2 regions of the Blautia sp. CGZ-1-C1 genome follow, and region 1 is predicted to be linked to the other one. Evidence: riboswitches for the same ligand, from Rfam matches in the RefSeq annotation. Region 1 holds a riboswitch; the other holds the start of a gene.
The links. A riboswitch is a leader RNA that binds a small molecule or an ion and turns the genes downstream of it on or off. The one in region 1 is predicted to bind thiamine pyrophosphate.
Positions count from the first base shown of each region.

Region 2: linked by a shared signal. The riboswitch ahead of thiW (energy coupling factor transporter S component ThiW) and the one ahead of thiS (sulfur carrier protein ThiS) in region 1 are both predicted to bind thiamine pyrophosphate.

Region 1 is NZ_JBWLUT010000061.1:22,900-30,739, forward strand. Features, by position in the region: gene thiC (phosphomethylpyrimidine synthase ThiC) at 238-1,548, shown strand; gene AC058W_RS04555 (thiamine phosphate synthase) at 1,817-2,401, opposite strand; gene thiH (2-iminoacetate synthase ThiH) at 2,382-3,626, opposite strand; gene AC058W_RS04565 (thiazole synthase) at 3,681-4,484, opposite strand; gene thiS (sulfur carrier protein ThiS) at 4,592-4,795, opposite strand; TPP riboswitch at 5,141-5,249, opposite strand; gene AC058W_RS04575 (DUF6320 domain-containing protein) at 5,287-7,107, opposite strand; gene AC058W_RS04580 (alpha/beta hydrolase) at 7,160-7,840, opposite strand, start outside.
Region 2 is NZ_JBWLUT010000171.1:1,435-9,274, forward strand. Features, by position in the region: gene AC058W_RS15670 (acyl-CoA dehydratase activase) at 1-564, shown strand, start outside; gene AC058W_RS15675 (double-cubane-cluster-containing anaerobic reductase) at 604-1,755, shown strand; gene AC058W_RS15680 (MATE family efflux transporter) at 2,161-3,489, shown strand; gene thiM (hydroxyethylthiazole kinase) at 3,768-4,559, opposite strand; gene thiW (energy coupling factor transporter S component ThiW) at 4,489-5,076, opposite strand; TPP riboswitch at 5,136-5,239, opposite strand; gene AC058W_RS15695 (GxxExxY protein) at 5,412-6,995, shown strand; gene AC058W_RS15700 (aldose epimerase family protein) at 7,113-7,840, opposite strand, start outside.

The DNA of each region.
Region 1 (7,840 bases):
CCAGGGAAATTCATAATAATATATAAAAAATATATTTCTTCGGATATTTTTACGTTCATATATTGTCATATAGATCACTTCCCCATCTTAATTATTACGACAGACCGGGGGCACCACTCTCTGTCACATCGCAAAAGTTTACCCGAAAACTTACGAATATGCGCAGGTGCAAGTCCCTGCTATATGCAGGAGGCGCAGTTCATTTAGAAGCCCACAGTGCAGGGCAAGGAGGAAAAAATGACACAGTACACAACACAGATGGACGCAGCGCGTCACGGAATCATCACACCGCAGATGGAAATCGTAGCAGAAAAAGAACATTTTGATGTGGAAGAATTAAGAGAACTGATTGCAAAAGGGCAGGTCATTATCCCATGCAATAAGAATCATAAATGCATCAGTCCAAGTGGTGTCGGTGCAAAACTGACTACTAAAATCAATGTAAATTTAGGTGTTTCCAGAGACTGGAAAGACGTTGATATGGAATATGAAAAGGTACATTCTGCAGTAGAAATGGGTGCAGAAGCAATCATGGATCTCAGCTCTTACGGTGACACCAGAAGCTTCCGCCGCAAACTCACTTCCGAATGTCCGGCAATGATTGGCACCGTTCCGATCTATGATGCAGTTGTATATTACCACAAAGCTCTTGGCAAAATCACATCCGAAGAGTGGATCGATATCGTTCGTATGCATGCAGAAGATGGTGTTGATTTCATGACTATCCATTGTGGTATGAATCGTGCAACTGCAGCACGTTTTAAGCAGAATAAACGTCTCATGAATATCGTTTCCAGAGGCGGTTCTATTATGTTCGCATGGATGGAAATGACAGGAAAAGAGAACCCATTCTATGAACATTTTGATGAAATTCTTGATATCTGCAGAGAGTACGATATCACCTTAAGTCTCGGTGATGCATGTCGTCCGGGATGTCTTGCTGATGCAACAGATACTGCCCAGATTGAAGAGCTGATCACTCTTGGCGAACTCACAAAACGTGCATGGGATAAAGATGTTCAGGTTATGATCGAGGGTCCTGGACATATGCCAATGAACCAGATCGCAGCCAATATGGAAATTCAGAAAACACTGTGCCATGGTGCTCCTTTCTATGTACTTGGACCGCTCGTAACAGATGTTGCTCCTGGATATGATCACATCACATCTGCAATCGGAGGAGCTATTGCTGCATATTCAGGAGCTGCATTCCTGTGCTATGTAACTCCTGCTGAGCATCTTCGTCTGCCAAATGCGGCTGATGTAAAAGAGGGTATTATTGCAGCTAAAATCGCAGCCCATGCAGCTGATATTGCAAAAGGAATTCCTGGTGCTGCCGATTGGGATTACAAGATGAGCGAAGCCAGAAAACGCCTTGACTGGGAAGAAATGTTCAAACTCAGCATGGATCCGGAGAAAGCAAGACGCTATCGTGCAGAAGCAAAGCCGGAAAAAGAAGATACCTGCAGTATGTGTGGTAACTTCTGTGCTGTAAAGAATACAAATCGTATTCTGGATGGAGAAATCGTTACTATTTTTGATGAATGATTCCTTCTTTTATCAGGAGGGGCTTGTACCCCTCCTGATAAAAGCCACATTTTCGAATTACTTTATTCATTAGTAATCGTCGAATAAATGTGGCTTTTATATTTCTATACACGCATAATTATATCTGAAAAATCCTTATTTTTTATCCATATGATTTTCCGTTTATATCACAGAAATAGTCCAAAACTAACACTCTCTTATTTAACCAGATCAAGTAAAATTTCTTCCATTTGTTTCAAATATTCATACAGCTTAATATGTTCTTTTACTATATTTTCATCATATCAGACATAATACACCCACCAGCAGCACCTCGTGCTATCACTTCAGATATCTGCTCTGTTCCTGGATGGATTCCACCTATTGCATACACCGGAATCGTCACAGAATCACAAACATCCCCAAGAAACTTCAGTCCTCTTGGCGGAAGTCCTTTTTTACAATTAGTTGTATAAATGTGACCGGCTGTAAGGTAAGTTGCACCCAATTTCTGTGCTTCCAGGGCATCTTCTACAGAATGAACTGAACATCCAATTCCCCGGAAATTCTCAAGTTTTCCTTGGTATTCTTTCAGAAGAAATAACGGAAGATGGATAAAAGGATGTTCCAGTTTTCTGGCTGTATTTATATAAGTATGAAGCATACAGGGAACATCATATTCCCGGCAGATGTTCAATATTTTCTCTGCCAGAAGAAGATATTCTTCCTCCGGCAGATCTTTTTCTCTCAGTATTATTGCTTTAGGATGACAATTACATACTCTTTCTATCTGCTCCGGAAAAGGACGTTCACACAGAGATCTGTTGGTCACCGCAATCACATTTTTATAAAAATCAGAGGTACACATAATCATTCATAACCGGCTGAAGATTATGATCCAGAAGCGCCTGATAAACCTCATTTACAGATCTTCCGTCAGAAATCTCAAACTGGTCATCTCCTTTATCTTCTATGTCTTCCACATGGCTTCCGATTCCTGTACTTACGCCAGCTGATATCTTTGTTGCCGCGATACTTACCAGATTATCTCTCACACGCTCGCATTCCCTTGTAGAAACAGTAATGCTTGCAAATGGCATAAATAATCGATATGCACATACTACCTGAAGCAGCTGTGGCTCATGTACATCCATCGGATTGATTCTGTCATTATTAATGATCGGGCGAAGTCTCGGGCAGGAGAAAGCAATCTCTGCATGAGGGTATTTTCGCTGGAGCAGCCATGCATGATATCCCGTTGCAAAGGCATCTTTCCGGAAATCATCAAGTCCCAGAAGTGCTGCAAATCCTACGCCTCGCATTCCACCTTTTAATGCACGTTCCTGCGCATTCAGACGGTATGGAAAAATACGTTTATGTCCTGCCAGATGCAGAGTCTCATACTTATCGGAATTATATGTTTCCTGAAAAACAGTTACATAATCTGCTCCGCATTCATGCAGATACGCATACTCATCAGAGTTCATCGGATATACTTCGAGACCAATAACTTTGAAATATTTTCTTGCAATCTTACATGCTTCTCCAATATATTTTACGTCCGATTTCGCTCTGCTTTCTCCTGTCAGAATCAGAATTTCCTGTAGTCCTGTCTTTGCAATTGCAGCCATTTCTTTATCGATTTCTTCTTCATTTAACTGTGCCCTGCGAATCTTATTATGGCAGTTAAATCCACAATAAATACAATAATTTTCGCAGTAATTAGCGATATAAATCGGTGTAAACATATATACACTGTTTCCAAAATGTTTTCTTGTTTCTATCTGTGCTGCCTGTGCAATCTCTTCCAGCAACGGCAATGCTGCCGGAGAAAGCAATGCCTGAAAATCTTCCAAAGTACGGTTATCATGCGCCAATGCCCTGCGCACATCTGCTTCTGTATATTTATCATAATCATATTCCTGCATTGCGGAGATTACCTGCTCCATTACATCTGACTCTTCCAGAACTTCCATTCCAGGAAGATATTTCATATGATCGATTCTGTTTTTTTTCATGTCCTCCAGAATCACTTCATTTACAATACTTTCATTAAAATGTTCCCCGTGTTCTGGAATTGTTTTTGTTTCTGCTTCCATCTTATATTTCCTCCAAATTTATGTAATATGTTATATATACTAAATAAAAATATCTTAATCATGAAGGAATCCCGTCAGCGGAGAAGATGCACTGCCGCCTTTGTCTAATGTACGGCCAAGACCAGACAGATAAGCACTTCTTCCTGCTTCAATAGCTTTCTTAAATGCTTCTGCCATCACCTGTACATCCCCGGCTGTTGCAATCGCAGTATTTGCCATTACTGCTGAAGCTCCCATCTCCATGGCTTCGCACGCCTGGGAAGGTCTTCCGATTCCTGCATCTACAATGATTGGAAGGTCAATCTCATCAATCAGAATCTGTATAAATTCTTTTGTGCAGAGACCTTTATTTGATCCAATCGGAGAACCCAGCGGCATGATACAGGCTGCTCCTGCGTTTACCAGATCTCTTGCAACATTTAAATCAGGATACATATATGGCATTACCACAAAGCCTTCTTTTGCAAGAATCTCTGTTGCTTTGATTGTCTCATAATTATCCGGAAGAAGATATTTAGAATCATGCATAACTTCAATCTTTACGAAATCTCCGCATCCGATCTCTCTTGATAATCTGGCGATACGGACTGCCTCCTGTGCATTTCTTGCTCCTGATGTGTTCGGAAGCAAGGTCACATTCTTTGGAATATAATCCAGAATATTTGCAAGTCCGCCTTCATTTGCGCGACGTAAAGCCAGTGTAATAATCTGTGCATCTGCTTTTTCGATACATGCTTTCACCAGATCCAGTGAAAATTTACCTGATCCCAGAATAAAACGGGAGGTAAATTCATGTCCTCCTAAAACTAATTTGTCCTCGTATTTCTTTTCATTATTTGTGTTTGCAATTGTACTCATTATTTATGTCCTTCTTTCCTGAAATATCATAGTTGTTTAACCGAATCAAGTAAGTCCCCTGCGGAGGTTGCGAAGAGCAATAAGCAGTGGGTGGGGACTTACTTGTATCAGCAGCTTCCGCCACCCATAAAGCTTACTATTTCCATTACGTCTCCATCCTTCAAAACAGTGCTCACATACTCTGTTTTTGGCAGAATTTCTTCATTTAACTCTACTGCGATCTGACTGATCACATATCCATTCTGTTCCAGATATTCTTTCACAGAAAATACACCCGGCAGTTCTTTTTTCGTTCCGTTTACTGTAAACATGTTCCTCTCCTTTCCCGGAAATAAATGGGAGTAAAACAGACATTTTTCCATATTTTCATATCAACGAAACAATATGGAAGAATTTCCAATAGTATAAAAAAGGAGTCCACAAAAGAATGTACCCGCGGTGGTGCACCCCTTCATGAACTCTGTTCACTCTCATTTTTCCAATATTCAATTCAAGTCTACCAACAAGTTGTTTTCTCTTGTTGATACACTATAGCAATTCCACAAAATAATGCAAATTGCTGTAGTTACTGTTCATTTTATATTCGGTAACTACTCCTGTTTCAGATAGATATCATATAGCCACATAAAAAAGGAGATACCAAAGTATCTCCCGTAAATTCACTATCATATACGTTCCTACGTTGGCATTATCCAAATCAGGTATAAGGGTCGAAGTTGATGACTTCCTCTCAGCCTGCTGTCACAAGCTCCCCTGTTCTTTTACAGTAATAAAGTATAATATTTTGCAGTCTACATGTCAACTACATTCTAAGTTTTTTATGAAACTCCTGCAGAGTATCTTTGAGACAGAAAATAAATAATGCCGCCACAGTGAGAAAACTAATCCCCGCACAGACAACCGAAGGATATACCAATCTCACAATTCCCGTCCATACAAGAACTATTGGAATCAGTCCCGCAACACCTGCCTGAACAAGATAAAACAGGTATTCTTCCCGTTCCAGACGGTTCACTTTTGCAATTACAGGAATGGAAAACTGTACCGCCAATGCCCCAAAAGGAAGAACAAAATCTACAGACCAGCCTCTCCATCCGATAAACCAATCCCAAAAAATTGCTATCACAGATATGATCAATAGCTGCCACATTTCATTCTTAAGAATGTTCCTTCTTTTAAAATATGCTACCATAACTACCAGCCAGGCACAGGCACATCCCGCACCTGCAAACCAGAACCAGTTTAACATACCGGCGGTCATAAAATTAATCATCCCACAGGCCACCGCTATCGCCAGACACAGAAAACTGAAAGTCTGAACAATTCTCTGGTTCTCTTTCTTCTCCAGTTTCTGTTTCTCTCCATATCCTGGAAATTCATTCTTCAGTTCCCGATGAGCAACTTGTTCTTCACCAAGCATTCTCTGAAAATTTCTCTGAATACTGTCATCCGGTATCTTGGAAGTAAATCCCAGAACCATTTCATCTCCATAAGAACAGGAACATATCTGGAGTGAATTGGGACTGGCAAATATCCCAAAATGCTGAATGTATTCTTTATACTCTTCCGGAAGACGGATAATACCAATATTAGAATAAACTGCAGTAATACTTCTGCTTCCCAGATTAGCGCCTATCATCAGGAAATATTTCTTAATCTCCAGCGGAACAGCTCTCACAAAAGGATTCTTTTCGATTCTTACATAGCCATTCATATGCATGGCAATTTTATCTTTCACAAGTTCCTGCTCAAACTGCCTTTTTACATCTGCTACTACTTCTTCAAAGGTTGTTGTTTCTGAAAATGTATATCCGACTTCAATCCAGCCAAAGAAGTTTGTCATGGACTGAGATGGAAAATAATTTCTCAGATTCACCGGTATCATTAATGTTACCGGTCGTTTCTGCTGGTTTTTCGGAATTTCTTCTCTGATAGAACATAACATCATTGCAGTTAACAATACTGTGATAGAAGCACCATAAGAACGCGCCTTCTGATGAATATCCTTCACCGAAAGAACCACCTCTGTGATATGCATATCTGAATGAACCAACTTCTCACCTTTCAGCTTCACTGCTGTCTCTTTCTTCTCTTTATTCTTTGGCATATCGGAAGAATAATACTGCGAAAAACTGTCCTCTTCTTTATCTCCATGAGTGACTTCTTCTGCATTTTCTATTCGCGGAATATCGTCCTGCGGATGAGCCAGAATAAGATAATTCTGCACCAATTCCTGCAAAAAATGCATTGCTCCGGTGCCGTCTGTCAATGCATGAAACACCTCGAAGTTAATCCTGTCTTTATCATAAGTCACCTGAAATAAAAGAGATTTTTTATCCGGAATATACAGGCGGCTGCATGGCGGTTCTGTCTCCTGTTTTACAACCGCTCTGATATCTCTGTGTTCCAGATAAAACCAGAACAATCCTTTTCGCAAAACCGCCTGAAATAATGGATATTTCTCCATTGTCTGATCCAGCGCGGATTGAAGAATTTCTCCGTCGACCTTTTCTTTTAACTGACAGTAAAAACGAAATACTCTGGTATCATTTTTTCCGCTTACCAGTGGAAATGCCAGTGCTGCATTATCCAGTTTTCTCCATTTTGAATATCCTGTATCCATAGTTTTCCTGCTTTCTTTCTCATTATCCTCTTTCGTCACTTACTTAATTCGATTAAAGGATTTTCTCATAACTTTTATTCAAAAATCCATTAATATACTGGAAGCTTTCCTGTACATGCAGAAACTTAATCCCCAGTGCAAAAAATCCATGAAACGCTCCGTGAATTCTATAAACTTCCACATGATTTCCTGCCGCCTGAAGCTTTCTTCCATATACTTCCCCTTCGTCTCTGAGAGGATCATATTCTGCTGTAAGAATTAATGTTTCCGGCAGATTTCTCAGATTTTTTTCAAGAATCGGCGCAAAGTATGGGTTCTGTCTGTCCTCTGCTGTCCTTTGATAAAGAGTAAGGTAATCCTCCATTTTTACCGCTGTCAGCAGATAATCACTGCCATTTTCATGTACTGATCTGTATGGTGATTCCTCTGTATAACAGTTTCCCAATGCCGGATAGATAAGTATCTGCCGACGCGGTGTAAACTCACCTCTGTCTCTCGCCATCAGACACACTGCCGCAGTCAGATTTCCACCCGCACTGTCACCGATGATCGTAATCTTCTCGGGGTCTGTATTCAGAATCAGCTGGTTCATATAAAGCGCTTTTGCCGCAGCATAACAATCCTCCAATGGAATCGGAAATTTATGTTCCGGCGCCAGCCTGTATTCTACGGAAACCACGATATGTGCAGTTGCCTGAGCCATTCTGGAGCAGACACGATCATAATTCTCTAC
Region 2 (7,840 bases), on a different contig from region 1:
GCGGTGGATTATGCGGATTTTGTGATAACGGAGATTACGTGTCATGGAAGAGGCGGAAGAGAAATGGCGGGAAATGACTGCGCTATTATTGACGTAGGCGGTCAGGACACGAAGGTAATTCTGGTAGAGCAGGGGATGATCCAGGATTTTCTTATGAATGATAAATGTTCTGCAGGGACGGGCAAGTTTCTGGAGATTATGGCGAACAGGCTGGGAGTTACGATTGAGGAATTATTTGAACTGGCCTCACAGGGTAATGCGGTATCAATCAGTTCGCTATGTACGGTGTTTGCGGAGTCTGAAGTGATCAGTATGATCGGAGAGGGACGAAGCAGGGAAGATATTGCGGCGGGAGTGGTTCATTCTGTGGCAGAAAAGGTAGCTCAGCTTGCAAGGAGAAAACAGCTTCATGGGACAGTGATTCTTACGGGAGGACTGAGTGAATGTCCGTATTTTGCAGAGATTCTCTCGGAGAAACTGGAATGTAATGTCAGTGCTATGAGAGACGGAAGGTATGCAGGAGCACTTGGCGCGGCATTACTTGCAAGAGAGAAAACGAAATAAATGAAATAAAACTATATAAGAAAGAGAGGTACATATAAAATGGAAGTAATTAAAGATTTACCTGAAGTATTTGAGGAGTTTGCAGAGCAGAGGAAGAATTCATTCCTTGCAATTAAGAAGATTAAGGACCAGAATATTCCGGTTATTGGTTCTTACTGTACTTATTTTCCACAGGAGATCGCGATGGCGATGGGTGCGGCTTCTGTAGGTTTATGTTCGATGTCTGATGAGACGATTCCGGTGGCTGAGCAGACACTGCCGAAAAATCTCTGCCCATTGATCAAGGCAAGCTATGGTTTTGCAGTGACGGATAAATGTCCATTCTTTTATTTTTCAGATGTTGTAGTTGGAGAGACTACCTGTGATGGTAAAAAGAAAATGTATGAGTTTATGTCTGAGTTTAAAGATGTATTTATTCTGGAACTTCCGCATAAACAGACAGAGGCTGCATTGCAGTATTGGAAGAGTGAAATTATCCGATTCAAGGAATATCTGGAGAAGAAATTTGACGTGGAAATTACAGAGGAGAAACTGCGTGAAGCAGTTCGTATCAGTAATGAAGGACGTCGCGCATTGAAAGATTTCTATGAGTTGATGAAAATGGATCCGGCACCGATGAAAGGAGAAAATCTTTACAATGTTTTGTATGGAACAACCTTTAAATTTGACCGTTCTAAGGTTCCGGCAGAGATTGATGCACTGACAGCGAAGGTAAAAGAAGAATATGCAGCAGGCAAAAATGAAGGAAAGAAACATCGTATCCTGATCACAGGATGTCCAATGGGCGGAGCTACGATGAAAGTTGTGAAGGCCATTGAAGAAAACGGCGGCGTGGTTGTTGCTTTTGAAAACTGTTCCGGTGCAAAGAGTGTGGACAGACTGATTGATGAGAGTGATCCGGATATCTATGAGGCAATTGCGAGACGTTATCTGAATATCGGATGTTCAGTTATGACTCCGAATCCGAATCGTTTTGAGCTTCTGAATGAGCTGATTGATGAATATCAGGTAGAGGCAGTTGTGGAGATGACTTTACAGGCCTGTCATACATATAATGTGGAAGCCGGTAAGGTTGGCAGATTTGTAAGGGAAGAAAAGAAGATTCCGTATCTTCATGTGGAGACTGATTATTCTCAGTCGGATGTGGGACAGCTGAATACACGAATAGCTGCGTTGATCGAGATGCTGTAATTCAGGAGTGGGGTATGTGTATTTCTGTCAGTAGAGAAAGCTGAGTGTTAATATCCACTGGACGAATACATTTATCCACTGTGAATTATGTTTTGGTGAATAAGCTCAGAAAATACAAAGTAAATAATAACAGAAAAGGCATGCAAATCTTTTAAAAACAGAAAGAGTTTGCATGCTTTTTGCATTGCAGGAAAGATTAAGAAATGGTAAAGTAAATGCTGTGCTATAAAATTAAAAATAGGATTTTACTATAAATAAGTGGCAGTTACGGAGATTAAGGATAACGCTGCGAATGAAAAACCTATGAAAAATTGAGGGAAAGAAGGAGAATTTTACTTGGAAAAAAATAATCAAGGTACGCGGGAGGCGAATTCACTGGGACAAAATCCACTTGGTGTAGCACCGATGGGTGGACTGATCGCAAAGTTTGCGATTCCTGCGATTATCAGTATGCTGGTCAGCGCAATGTACAATATTGTGGACCAGATTTTTATCGGACAGGGTGTGGGAATGCTGGGAAATGCAGCTACCAATGTGGCATTTCCTGTTACGACGATTGCCACTGCACTGGCGTTGCTTCTGGGAATCGGAGGTGCGTCGAATTATAATCTGGAAATGGGAGCAGGACGGGAGAAGAAGGCCAGTGGGATTGCAGGTACGGCTTTATCTTCACTGGTAATCAGTGGTGTGATTCTTGCGGTGATTGTTCTGGTGTTTTTGAAACCGTTGCTGATATTGTTTGGGGCAACTACGGATGTGATGCCGTATGCGGTTGATTATACAGGAATTACTGCATTTGGACTTCCGTTTTACATTTTGTCTGTTGGCGGCAATCATGTTGTCAGAGCGGACAGAAGCCCGACTTATTCTATGACTTGTATTATGATAGGTGCGGTTATCAATACGATTCTTGATCCATTATTTATTTTTGTATTTGGATGGGGAATTAAGGGCGCTGCATGGGCAACTGTGATTGGGCAGATCGTTTCTGGAATTCTGGTAGTTGTATATTTTTGGAAATTCCGAAATATGAGTCTGACAAGTGAGATGCTGAAACCGAGAATGAGATACCTGAAGGCAATTATTTCACTGGGGCTTGCTTCCTGTATTAACCAGATTGCCATGGCAATTGTGCAGATCGTGCTGAATAATATTCTGCGTTATTATGGTGGAAATTCGGTTTATGGAAGTGATATTCCGATTGCGTGTGTTGGAGTTATTTCTAAGGTAAATCAGGTATTTATGGCTATCTGCATTGGAATTTCTCAGGGAAGTCAGCCAATCTGGGGATTTAATTACGGAGCGAAAAAATATGACAGAGTTCGACAGGCGTATTGTTATTCTGTAACTGCCTGTACGGTAATCGCAACGATATTCTTTTTATGTTTCCAGCTGTTTCCACACCAGATTGTGGGGATTTTTGGAACAGGAAGTGATCTGTATTTCCAGTTTGCGGAACGTTATCTGAAAATCTTTATGTTTATGACATTTGCAAATGGAATTCAGCCAATGTCATCCGGATTCTTTACATCTATTGGAAAGGCGAAGCTGGGTATTGTTATGTCACTGACACGACAGGTAATTTTCCTGTTGCCATTGATTGTTATCTTCCCGTTATTTATGGGAATTGATGGCGTGATGTATGCAGGTCCGATTGCTGATGCTGCGGCATTTGTGCTGGCGATTGTGTTTGCCAGAAGAGAGTTGGCGAAGATGCGTGGAGCGGAGGCGTAAGATACTTAAGAAATATAATAGAATAGCAAGAGTTTAACCGAATCAAGTAGCGAAAGCGGATGGCGAATATCCGATTGATTGTTATAAAAGCATATAGAATAAGAAATTTTTTATTTTAGTAAAAGAAAAAGTCCTTCCGAGATTAATGAGATAAGAATTTATCTGAAGCATCTGGAAGGACTTTTTTAATAGGAGGGTATTTTTAAGCTGCTTTCGATACATAGTTTTACACGGAATAACTGTTATGCAGTTTATTCGGAGAGACTTACTTGATTCGGCTAAAAAATATCCTGCTGTGTAAGATTATAAAACTGATCGAACAGTTCCACCTGGAAACTTCCGGGACCGGAGCTGTTTTTTTCTGCTTTTTCCCCGGCAATGCCAAATTCTGTAGCAGCAGATACGGCAGCAGTGAACGGATCGGTAACTGCCAGATAAGTAGCACAGATCATTCCAAGCATACATCCGGTTCCGGTAATCTGCGACATGGCAGGAGTGCCGCGCATAATGAATGTACATTTGTCGGCTGAGACAACCATATCTTCTTTTCCGGTAATAAGGAGTGTGGTGTTCCACTGAGCTGCTTTTTCCTGGAAGAGTTCCAGCAGGTGGGAACGGTTGGCGTCTGTGAGCGTATCCTGTGTACCTGCGTCGATACCGATCGCGTGAGCGGTCTGTCCGGACATCGCAAGGAGTTCGGACATATTTCCTTTTAGAAGTTCTGGCATATGAATGTTCATAAGTTTTTGCGCAAATTCATAGCGAAGAGTGCTACATGCAGTTCCTACCAGATCGAGCATGACTGGAATGTGAATGATGCCAGCAGTTTTTAAGGACTTCGGCATGGACTCCATACGGGCATCGGTGATGTTACCGAGGTTTAATGCCAGTGCCTGCGCGTGGCTGGTGATTTCGGCTACTTCCGCAGGGTGTTCTGCCATGATTGGGCGGCCTCCTGCCGCCAGGATGATATTGGCACAGTCATGGATAGAAATCGGATTAGTGATGCAGTGAATCAGCGGCTGTGCTGCTCTGGTGAGTTGTCTGGTTCTTGTCTGATTTTCGATCATATACTTTTGCTCCAAGGCTTTGCTGAAATTTGGCAAGCATTCCTGAGTGGCTTAATGCTTTCAGGAAGAAGTAGGCGATGGTACCGCCCATGCAGGTTGCTGCCAGAAACATTGGTGTGTAAAAGAATGCGTTCAGTCCACTTCTTCCCATAAGAAATGCCATGACAGGATAGGAAACCAGAGAACCGATAATACCGGTTCCGAAGATTTCACCGATCACTGCGCAGATGATTTTTCCATGGGATGCGCGGTAGAAAACACCGGATAAAAATGCACCGAATACGGCACCTGTCAGTGCCAGTGGTGGGATACCCATAAACATCATACGGATAATTCCGATGAGAGTGGCACACAGAAGTGAATACCATGGTCCCAGAAGTACGGAACAGACGATGTTGATCAGGTGTGCGGTCGGGCACATTCCCTCGATTCTCAGAATTGGTGAAATGACTACGCCGATGGCAACCATCATGGCGAGCATAACCATTCGGAATGTTTTTGCTCTGTCTGTGTTCATTGTGAACCTCCTTAAGTTGTAGAATATAAAAAATCTGCCGGAATAATACACTGGCAGATTTCGATTCATTCATACATTCCCTACGCTGGCATTATCCATATCAGGTGCGGTCGAAGATATATCTTCCTCTCAGCCTGTCACACAGGCTCCCGTTGTTATTATCCATATGCAAATTTTTTTACTGCTGTTAGGGTAACACAACAGTATGGAAAAGTCAATGAGAGATGATTGTAACCGGTTTTGGTTCGTGTTACAATTTAATCAAATCAAACAAGTAGCGAAGACGGATTGTGTATATCCGTCTGGTCTGTAAACTAGGTCAGGAGGATACGGTCATGGCGAAAAAATTTTGCATTACAGGAACTTGTGTTCCAGAGAAAAACTATATGGTAGATATCAGTGACAGAATTGACCGCATCACAAAAGATTACATCGAACAAGGACAATACTTCACGATAAACCGTGCGCGGCAGTATGGGAAAACAACGACTTTATTTTTACTGGAAAGAAAACTCAGGGAAGATTATCTGGTATTGAGTTTGAGTTTCGAGGCGGCAGATGAATATTTTGAATCTTTGACCAGTCTGGCAGAAGGACTGGTGCTTGATATTGGAGAATGTCTTCGGGAACAGAATGTTGCGGAGAAAACGGTAAATGACTGGATCAGCCCTCTTTCTGAAAAGTTTCCAATGCGTTCGCTTGGAATGAAAATCACATCATTGTGTAAATCATGTGGAAAAAAGATAGTTTTGATGATAGATGAAGTGGATAAAAGTTCTGATAATCAGATTTTTCTTTCTTTTCTCGGACTGCTGAGAGAGAAATATCTGAAATGGCAGCAGGGGAAGGATTCTACATTTCAGTCAGTGGTTCTGGCAGGTGTGCATGATGTAAAAACTTTAAAACTAAAACTGCATCCACAGGAGGAATCGAAGTATAACAGTCCATGGAATATTGCGGTAGATTTTCGCCTGGATATGAGCTTTTCAGTTAAAGATATTGAAAGCATGCTGAATGAATATGAGCAGGATCATCAGACGGGAATGGATATTCGGAAAATCAGCCAGCTGATTTATGATTATACAAGTGGTTATCCGTATCTGGTTTCGCGGATGTGCCAGATTATGGATGAGCGGATTTTGGGAACGGATGAATTTTTGACAAATGTGTTGGTATGGACAAAAGAGGGAGTTCTGGCAGCAGTGAAATTGTTATTAAAAGAGCCAAACACATTGTTTGATGATATGACGAAGAAATTGCTGGATTATCCTAAATTGAAAGAGATGATGCAGAGTATTTTGTTCTCAGGAGTAAGTTTTCCGTTTAAGAGAGAAACTCCGTTAATTGATCTGGGAGTGACATTTGGATTTCTTAAGGATAATCATGGAATTGTTGCGATTTCTAACAGAATTTTTGAGACACAGTTGTATGATTTGTTCTTAGCTGAGATGGCAATTAATGATGCGATGTATGTGGCGTCGGTTTCTGACCGGAATCAGTTTATTATTTCCGGAATGCTTCAGATGGATCTGGTTATGAAGAAATTTTATGAGCATTTTGAAGAAATTTATTCCGATAATGATCAGAAATTTATTGAGGAAAATGGAAGAAAATTATTCCTGCTGTATTTAAAACCAATCATTAATGGGACAGGAAATTATTATATTGAGGCGAGAACGCGAGATAATAAGAGAACAGATATTATTGTTGATTATAGGGGAAAGCAGTTTATCATTGAGCTGAAAATCTGGCATGGTGATGAGTATAATAAACGTGGGGAAAAGCAGTTGTTTGAGTATCTGGAAGCTTATAAGCAGGAGAGAGGATATCTTTTGAGCTTTAATTTTAATAAGCAGAAGAAGACAGGGATTCATGAGATAAGATACAAAGAGAAAAAGATTCTTGAGGTTGTGGTGTAGATGTCGGTTTGGTAAGTTTTATGTAGAAAGATTTGGAAATAAAATGCCTTGAAAATTTGAGAGGATATATTATATATACTCTTATATTCAAGGCATTTTGCTACTTTATACTTCTGATTACATTCCAGAAGGATTCAGAAATCGATAGCAGATTTGTCTGTTCCATAATTCTCCTGCTTTTGTAATGTGATATGGAAAGTCAAAATTGCCTGGGGCATCCAGGTAACTTTGAAATTCAAATGCAAGAGCACAGCTTGGGCTTGTGAGTTGATTATCTTTCAGCTTTATTCCGTTTTCAAAATAACCTCCAGAGTATATAACTGCGCAAGGAGCGTCAGATGTAATCTGAAGTTGAATGGAATTGTCTGGGGAAGTGCATGTCAGGTCAGGCGTATTTGGTGAAGACAACGGCATTGTAATTCTTTCATTTTTATCATGATTTGGACTATCATGGTTTAGGATAAATTCGTGATTAAATCCTTTGTTTCGTTTCAGCTGTATATCGTCCGGATATGCTTGCATCTGTTCCAGAAGTGATATGGACCGACGAAAATCAAAAGGTGTGTTTTTAACTGATACAATGCTTTCAGGAATGAATTCAGGTGTATTGCATATATATTTGTCTGCCTGAATTTGCAGTTTATGAGTTAATGCAGAACTTGAGTAATCACCGGATAGGTTGAAATATGTATGGTTTGAAATATTAAAATATGTATCTTTATCAGAAATTGCCTCATATCGTAAGGTGAGAGTATGATCTTCTTTTAGTGTATAGATGGCTTTTATTTCCCGTTTTCCGGGAAATCCATCCAGACCGTCTTCTAATATGATTCTAAAAACTACAG